2 regions of the Ideonella margarita genome follow, and region 1 is predicted to be linked to the other one. Evidence: predicted binding sites of a transcription regulator. Region 1 holds the regulator's gene; the other holds the start of a gene.
What was found. The regulator HrcA, encoded in region 1, represses chaperone genes, less so after heat shock. The targets are predictions, from matches to a motif close to TTAGCACTCNNNNNNNNNGAGTGCTAA.

Region 1 (4,192 bases):
CATCAGCACGGAGCCATCGGCGCGCTTCAGCGGCATCACCGCGTTGCGGGCGACCAGCGGGTGCGATGCGCCTGCCGCTAGAGCATCAACACCCGCCGGCTGCCACCGAACCTGCACGTCGGCCGTCATCAGGCTCCACAGTGACACGCCATTCAAGGCGCCCGGCGCCCAGCCCAGCAACTGCTCTGCCGTGTGGTTGGCGTGGTGAATGCGCCCGTCCGGGCTGGCCAGCAGCATGCCTTCGGAGCCGGCCATGAAGGCACGCGTCAGGCCACGCTCAATGCCGAAGGCGGCTGTGTGGGCTGCATCGGTGGTCGAAGAGGGATGGCGAACCGCGGGCCTCACGTTGTCCGTGCTGACGTCGTCGGCCGGCAATTGCCCCGCCAGGCGCTGCAGCGTCATCAGCAGGCCGTAGCGCCACAACTCGGTTTGCTGATGCCGCGGCACAACCAGGGCATGGCTCAGCAGGTCAGCCCCCTCGCGCATCGACGCGCTGCCTTGCTGCCTGAGCAGATCAGCCACCAGCTCCAGTTGCTGGACCACATGAAACGGGTCACCCTCGGACGGCCCGACGGTGTCGATCAAGGCCATGGCGTGCTCAAGCGCATTGCGCATCAAAGGTAGCGCGGTATCCATGGCGAGCACCGGGGCGGTGCTGCTTTTCAAAAAACTCAACGACGACTCCTGCGATTCTGCGCAGCGCTGCCGGATCTCGGCCAGCATCAACACCCGGGGCCTCTCTGTGTCGAGAAGTCCCCGCCGAATCAGTTACGACTACCTGCCGATTGGTCACAAGCGTACACACACGCTAGAAACTATTCAATTGCCATCCTACAAAAGTGCGAGGTGTGGCACGGCCGCGACGCCGGGCCACGTGCTTACCCGTGCACGCCGCCTGTTGTGCGCGGGCCGTGTTCACAATGAGCCACACCTGCGCAGCGTCTCCTTCGATGTCAGCCACCCACCCCGAGCCCATCAAACGCACCCGCCGCCGCTCTCTGGCCGATCAGGCGGAGTTTCGCCAGACCATCCTGAAGCTGGCCAACGCCATCTTTGCGGCGGAAGGTTATGACGCTCTGTCGATGCGCCGCCTGGCCAATGAGGCCGGCGTGCCGCCGATGACCCTGTATCGCTACTTCCCCAGCAAGTACCACCTGCTGCGCCATATCTGGGACGACCTGCTGGTGGAAGCTGCCGCCAGTGCCAATGCCGCCAGCGCCAATGCCACCGAGCCCGTGGCGGTGCTCACCGCCTGGCTGGGCGGGTTCGTGGACTACTGGCTCAACAACCGCGACCATTACCTGCTGGTCTTCACGACCGGCCACGAAGGCAGCCGCGAAAGCCTGGGGCTGGCGCCCTATCTGGAAGCGTCGCCGGGCAAGATCGTGCTGGAACACCTGGGCAGCCTGCTGGACGCCTGCCTGCCCGCCGCAGGCTCGGCCGACAGCCTGGGGCGTGATGCCCGCCGCGCCTTGGGCGAATGGCTGATGTGCCGCTTGTTCGGCCTGCTGCACCCGGTGTTGTATCTGCCAACGTTCCCTTGGCGCAGCCCCGCGCTGCTGCGCGATGAGATGTTGGCCGAAGTGGCCGCGAAGATCAGCGCTGTGACAGGGCGTTGCCCACCAGCCGTGACGTGATGTCGACGATCTGGATCATGCGGTCGTAGGCCATGCGGGTCGGGCCGATCACGCCCAGCGTCCCCACGATGCGGCCGTCCACCTCGTAGGGCGCCGACACCACCGACAGCTCTTCATAAGGCACCACGCGGCTTTCGCCACCGATGAAGATGCGCACGCCCTCGGCGCGGCTGGAGGTGTCCAGCAGGCGCATCAGCTGGGTCTTCTGCTCGAACAGATCAAACAGCTTGCGCAGTGATCCCATGTCGTTGCCAAAATCCTGCACGCCGAGCAGGTTGCGCTCACCGCTGACGATGACCTGGTCCTGGTTCTCGGCCAGCGCATCCGTGCCGGCCTGCACCGCTGCCTGCATCAGGCTGGCGATTTCCACGCGCAGCACGTCAACTTCATTCTTCAGCCGGCCCCGCACCTCGTCGATGCTCAGGCCGGCGTAGTTCGCGTTCAGGAAGTTGGAGGCCTCCACCAGCTCGCTCTGGGTGACGTCGGTGGCGGTGAATATGACGCGGTTCTGCACATCGCCATCCGGCGCCACCAGAATCACCAGCACCCGCTTGTCGCCCAGCCGCAGGAATTCAATGTGGTGGAACACGCCCGCCTTCTTCGGCGCGGTGATGACACCAACGAAGCTCGACATGTTCGAGAGCAGCTGCGCCGCCTGCGCAATCACGCGCTGCGGCTGGTCGGGCTGCAGCTGGCCCCGCGCCACGGCTTCGTCGCTGACCAGGCTGGCCGCGTCGAACGGACGGGCGGTGAGCATGGTGTCAACGAACAGCCGGTAGCCACGGGCCGTGGGCACGCGCCCGGCCGAGGTGTGCGGGCTGACGATCAACCCGAGGTCCTCGAGGTCGGACATCACGTTGCGGATGGTGGCTGGCGACAGCTCCAGCCCCGAGGCCTTGGAAAGGGTTCGGGAACCCACGGGCTGGCCGTCCGCGATATAGCGTTCAACCAAGGTCTTCAACAGGGATCGGGATCGCTCGTCGAGCATGCTTTTCATTGTACGGACATGCGGGCTGACCACGCGGGCAGCACGGGGGCGTGTGGTGTAATTCCCGGCACGATGACCACTTCCCCGCAGCCCCGTTTCCGCCATGCCGCGCTGATCGGCAAATACCAGGCACAGGGCATTCGGCCGCAGCTTGAAAGCATCGCGCAGTTCCTGTCGCGCCAGGGCCTGGAAGTCTCGGTCGACCGGGACACCGCCCTGAACACCGGCTGGTCTGACTTTGGTGCGCTCACGCCCGCTGAAATTGGCGAGCGCTGCGACCTGGCGGTGGTGGTAGGTGGTGACGGCACGATGCTCGGCATCGCCCGCGAGCTGGCCCGCTACAACGTGCCGCTGGTCGGCATCAATCAGGGCCGGCTGGGCTTCATCACCGACGTGCGTGCCGCCGACTGGGCCGAAGCCCTCGGCCCCATCGTGCAGGGCGACTACGAGGAAGAGCAGCGCTCCATGATCGAAGGCGGCGTGTGGCGCGATGGCCAACCCATCTTCGAAGGCCTGGCCCTGAATGACGTGGTGGTGGGCCGTGGTGCCACCTCCAGCATGGTGGAGCTGCGTGTGGATGTGGGCGGCGAGTTCGTCGCCAACATGCGCGCCGACGGCCTGATCGTGGCATCGCCCACCGGCTCCACGGCCTATGCGCTCTCGGCCGGCGGGCCGATCCTGCACCCGTCGATCGGCGGCTGGGTGCTGGTGCCCATCGCCTCGCACACCTTGTCCAACCGGCCGATCGTCCTGCCTGACTCGCAAGAGGTGCAGATCACCATCGTCAACGGCAAGGACAGCAGCGCCAATTTCGACACCCACGGGCTGGCCAGCCTGCTGCATGGCGACCAGGTTCGCCTGCGCCGCTCGGCCCAGCGCGTGCGGTTCATCCATCCCCGCGGCTGGAGCTACTACGCCACGCTGCGCCGCAAACTTCGTTGGTACGAAGGCGTCGTCTGACGCCAGACCTTTGAGGGCCACATGCTCAAGCACCTGACCCTGCGTGACTTCGTGATCGTCAGCATGCTGGACGTCGACATCGACGCCGGCTTCTGCGTCTTGACCGGCGAAACCGGCGCCGGCAAATCCATCCTGATCGACGCCTTGCAGCTGGCGCTCGGTGCACGGGCAGACAGCCATGTGGTGCGCGAGGGCGCGGCCCGGGCAGAGATCACCGCCATCTTCGACCGGCCCGGCTCACTCAAACGCTGGCTGGAGGCCGCCGGCTTTGACGACAGCGACGAGCTGCTGCTGCGCCGCGTGGTGGACAACCAGGGCAAGAGCCGGGGCTACATCAACGGCAGCCCGGCCACCGCCAGCCAGCTGCGCGAGGTGGCCGACCACCTGGTGGACATCCACGGCCAGCACGCCTGGCAAGGCCTGACCCGCCCCGCCTCGGTGCGCGCGCTGCTCGACGAGCAAGCCGGCATCGACGCCACGCCGATGGCCACCGCCTACGCCGCATGGCAGCAGGCCGTTGAGCAACTCGCGCAGGCCCGCGCACGGCAGACCGAGCTCGACAGCGAACGTGAACGCCTGCAGTGGCAACTGGGCGAGTTGCAGAAGC
Region 2 (4,192 bases), on a different contig from region 1:
GCGATGCGGCGTCGAGGGTGGCTTCCAGCGCAGCCGCGTCAACGATCCAGGCCAGGGCCGGCACGGCCTGCTGCCACGCCGACAAGGCCAGCTGCGCGCCGGGGGCATCACCCGCCACCCGCATGTCGTGCACTTCAGTACGCGCGTCGGCGGGCAAGGCGTCCCACACCTTCAGGTCGGTGAGCAGCGCCACCGAGGCCGGGTTGAGCGCGTAGGCGCGCAGGTCAGGCTGGGAAGGCACCGCGGCTGATCGGGCCTGCAGCGCCACCCGCAGCCCCCGTCGGGCGAGGGCCAGGGCGAGGGTCCGGCTGACGATGCCGGTGCCAAGAATGCGCACATCCAGGTTGCTCATGCAGCCGATTGTAGGGAGCCGCCTTAAAATGCGCGGTTTGGTGCCCTTGCTGGCCCCACCGTTTCATTCCCGTCCCCAACAGCGAAAGTTCCCCATGAGCCTGAAGTGCGGCATCGTCGGTCTGCCCAACGTCGGCAAGTCCACCCTGTTCAATGCCCTGACCAAGGCTGGCATCGCTGCCGAGAACTACCCGTTCTGCACGATCGAGCCGAACGTCGGCGTGGTGGAAGTGCCTGACCCCCGCCTGGCTGCGCTGGCCGAGATCGTCAAGCCTGAGCGCATCCTGCCGGCCATCGTCGAGTTCGTGGACATTGCTGGCCTGGTGGCGGGCGCGTCCAAGGGCGAAGGCCTGGGCAACCAGTTCCTGAGCCACATCCGCGAAACCGATGCGATCGTCAATGTGGTGCGCTGCTTTGAAGACGACAACGTGATCCACGTGTCGGGCAAGGTCGATCCGATCTCCGACATCGAGGTCATCCAGACCGAGCTTTGCCTGGCTGACCTGGGCACGGTGGAGAAGAGCCTGCACCGCTACAACAAAGCCGCGCGCTCGGGCAATGACAAGGAAGCCGCAGCGCTGGTGAAGGTGCTGGAGAAGTGCCAGGCGGCGCTGGACCAGGCCAAGCCTGTTCGCTCGATCGACTTCTCGAAGGACGAGCTGGTCATCCTGAAGCCGCTGTGCCTGATCACGGCCAAGCCGGCCATGTTCGTTGGCAACGTCTCGGAAACCGGGTTCGAGAACAATCCCTTCCTTGAGCGTCTGAAGGAATACGCCGCTGCCCAGAAGGGCTTCGTGGTGGCGATCTGCGCGAAGACCGAAGCCGAGCTGGCGGAGATGGAAGATGAAGACCGCGCGATGTTCTTGGCAGAAATGGGCCAGGACGAGCCGGGCCTGAACCGCCTGATCCGCGCGGCCTTCAAGCTGCTGGGCCTGCAGACCTACTTCACCGCAGGCGTGAAGGAAGTGCGCGCCTGGACCATCCATGTGGGCGACACCGCCCCACAGGCCGCCGGCGTGATCCACACCGACTTCGAGCGCGGTTTCATCCGCGCCCAGACCATCGCCTTCGACGATTTCATCCAGTTCAAGGGTGAACAAGGGGCCAAGGACGCCGGCAAGATGCGCGCTGAAGGCAAGGAATACGTCGTCAAGGACGGCGACGTGCTGAACTTCCTGTTCAACGTCTGACGGCGGGAAACCGCCAAAAAGGTCGCTTCGGGGGCTTTTCCAGGGTTTAGCACTCCTCTTCGGAGAGTGCTAATATCTCTGGAACCTTTCGTCTTTCAGACACTCCGACTCGGCATGAACATCAAGACCACCCCCACCGCTGTTGCCCTGCGTGACCCGTGGGCCATGGTGCCGTCCATCGGCAACCTGGATGCCTACATCACGGCGGTCAACCGCATTCCTCTGCTCACCCCCGAGGAAGAATCCGAACTCGGCCGCAAGCTGCAGGCCGATGGTGATGTGCAGTCCGCCGGTCGGCTGGTGTTGTCGCACCTGCGCCTGGTGGTATCGGTGTCGCGCCAGTACATGGGCTACGGTCTGCCGCAGGGCGACCTGATCCAGGAAGGCAATGTCGGCCTGATGAAGGCGGTCAAGCGCTTCGATCCGGGCCAGGGCGTGCGTCTGGTCAGCTACGCGCTGCACTGGATCAAGGCCGAGATCCACGAATACATCCTGAAGAACTGGCGCATGGTGAAGGTGGCCACCACCAAGTCCCAGCGCAAGCTGTTCTTCAACCTGCGCTCGATGAAGCAGGGCCTGAAGAGCCAGGCCGGTGACACCGAAACCTTCCGCAACACGCTGACGCCCGACGAGGTGGACGTGGTGGCTCAGCAGCTGAATGTGAAGCCGGAAGAAGTCATCGAGATGGAAACCCGGATGTCGGGCGGCGACGTGGCCCTGGAGCCGCAGACCGACGACGGCGAAGAGAGCTACGCGCCCATCGCCTACCTGGCCGATGACACCCATGAACCGACCCGTGTGCTGGAAGCCCGCAAGCGCGACCATCTTTCCAGCGACGGCATCACCCAGGCGCTGGCAGCACTGGACGACCGCAGCCGCCGCATCGTGGAAGAGCGCTGGCTGAAGGTGAACGACGACAGCTCGGGCGGCATGACGCTGCACGAACTGGCCTCGGAATACGGCGTCAGCGCCGAGCGCATCCGCCAGATCGAGGTGGCTGCGTTGAAGAAGATGCGCAAGGCGATCGAGACGGTCTGAGGACCTGCTCACGCGCCGCTGCCCGAGCAAGTGCTGCGGGCGGCAGACAAGACAAAGGCTCCCGCGGGAGCCTTTGTTGTTGGTGCCAGCTCAACGACCGGCCAGCAAGACCTTCACGTCGTTGGTCAGCGCCTCGACCGGCGTGCCGTAACGCTCGTACACACGTACCCGGCCTTCGGTATCGAAGAGATAGACCGCCGCGGAGTGGTCCATCGTGTAGTTGTTGGCGTCTGACTTGCCCGGCACCTTGGCGTAGAAGACCTTGAAAGACTTGGCCAGGTTCTTGATCTGTTCAGACTCACCGCGCAGCGCGATGAAATCGCTGCCGAAGTTGGCGAGGTAGGGCTTGAGTATCTCGGCCGTGTCGCGCTCCGGATCTACCGTGACGAACACCGGCTGCAGCTTGGCGCCATCCGCTCCCAGTTGCTGCTTCACGGCAGCCAGCTCGGCCATCGTGGTCGGACACACATCGGGGCACTGCACGTAGCCAAAGAAGACCGCCACGACCTTGCCTTTGAACTCGGCGAGCGTGCGCACCTTGCCGTCGATGTCAGGCAGACCCAGCTCCTTGGCGTAATCCGCCCCGGTCAGGTCGGTGCCCTTGAACGGACTGACGCCTGCAGCGCCCTGCCCGCCCGGCTGGTCACAGCCCGACAAGCCGGTGGTCAGACCCAGCAGCGTGGTGGCGGCACCAGCGAAAGCCAGCAGGGCGTGCCGGCGCGCGCGACCGGAGTTCATTGGTGCATCCATGGGCTGACGTAGTGGTCCACCAGCAGGGCCGCGAACAACAGCGACAGGTGCAGGATGGAGAAGCGGAAGGTCTGACGCGCGAGGGCGTCAGAATAGTTGCGCCAGAGACGCCATGCATAGGCCATGAAAGCCAGGCCCAGCACCAGGGCGCTGACCAGGTAGATCGAGCCGCTCATGCCATAGATGAACGGCAGCATGGTGCCGGCCAGCAGGATGATGGTGTAGAGGAATACATGCAGCCGTGTCAGCTCAGCGCCGTGGGTGACCGGCAGCATGGGCAGGCCGGAGGCGCGGTACTCCTCGGCGCGGTAGAGCGCCAGCGCCCAGAAATGCGGCGGCGTCCACAGGAAGATGATCAGGCACAGCAGCCAGGCTTCCGGCCCGGCATCGCCACGCACGGCGGCCCAACCGAGCACGGGCGGCATGGCACCCGAAGCCCCGCCGATCACGATATTCTGCGGGGTCAGCGGCTTCAGCACCACCGTGTAGATGATGGCGTAACCGACGAAGGTACCCAGCGTCAGCCACATGGTGAGCGGGTTCACCCAGATCCAAAGCACGGCGCAACCGATGCTGCACAGCACGCCCGAGAACATCAGCGTCTGGGCTTCAGGCAACTCGCCCTTGGCGGTCGGGCGCCAGGCGGTGCGCTTCATGCGGCGGTCGATCTCGCGCTCGATCAGGCAATTGAAGGCTGCTGCTGCGCCCGCCACGAGCCAGATGCCGGCCGTGGCCGCCACCAGGATGCGCCACGACGGCAGACCGGGTGCGGCCAGCAGCATGCCGATGACGGCACAGAACACGATCAGCTGAACCACCCGGGGCTTGGTGAGCGCGTAATACTGGGACCAGCGCGAAGGCAC

Region 2: rpoH (RNA polymerase sigma factor RpoH) is a predicted target of HrcA. The motif match lies at 1,588-1,614, and genes of this name have one in related genera.

What each region holds. Positions count from the first base shown of each region.
Region 1 covers NZ_JBBUTI010000002.1:80,259-84,450, forward strand. The annotation lists gene AACH00_RS03320 (sensor histidine kinase) at 1-675, opposite strand, end outside; gene AACH00_RS03325 (TetR/AcrR family transcriptional regulator) at 951-1,637, shown strand; gene hrcA (heat-inducible transcriptional repressor HrcA) at 1,597-2,625, opposite strand; gene AACH00_RS03335 (NAD kinase) at 2,698-3,585, shown strand; gene recN (DNA repair protein RecN) at 3,607-4,192, shown strand, end outside.
Region 2 covers NZ_JBBUTI010000001.1:289,020-293,211, reverse strand. The annotation lists gene AACH00_RS01390 (FAD-dependent monooxygenase) at 1-352, opposite strand, end outside; gene ychF (redox-regulated ATPase YchF) at 447-1,541, shown strand; gene rpoH (RNA polymerase sigma factor RpoH) at 1,656-2,579, shown strand; gene AACH00_RS01375 (SCO family protein) at 2,670-3,317, opposite strand; gene cyoE (heme o synthase) at 3,314-4,192, opposite strand, start outside.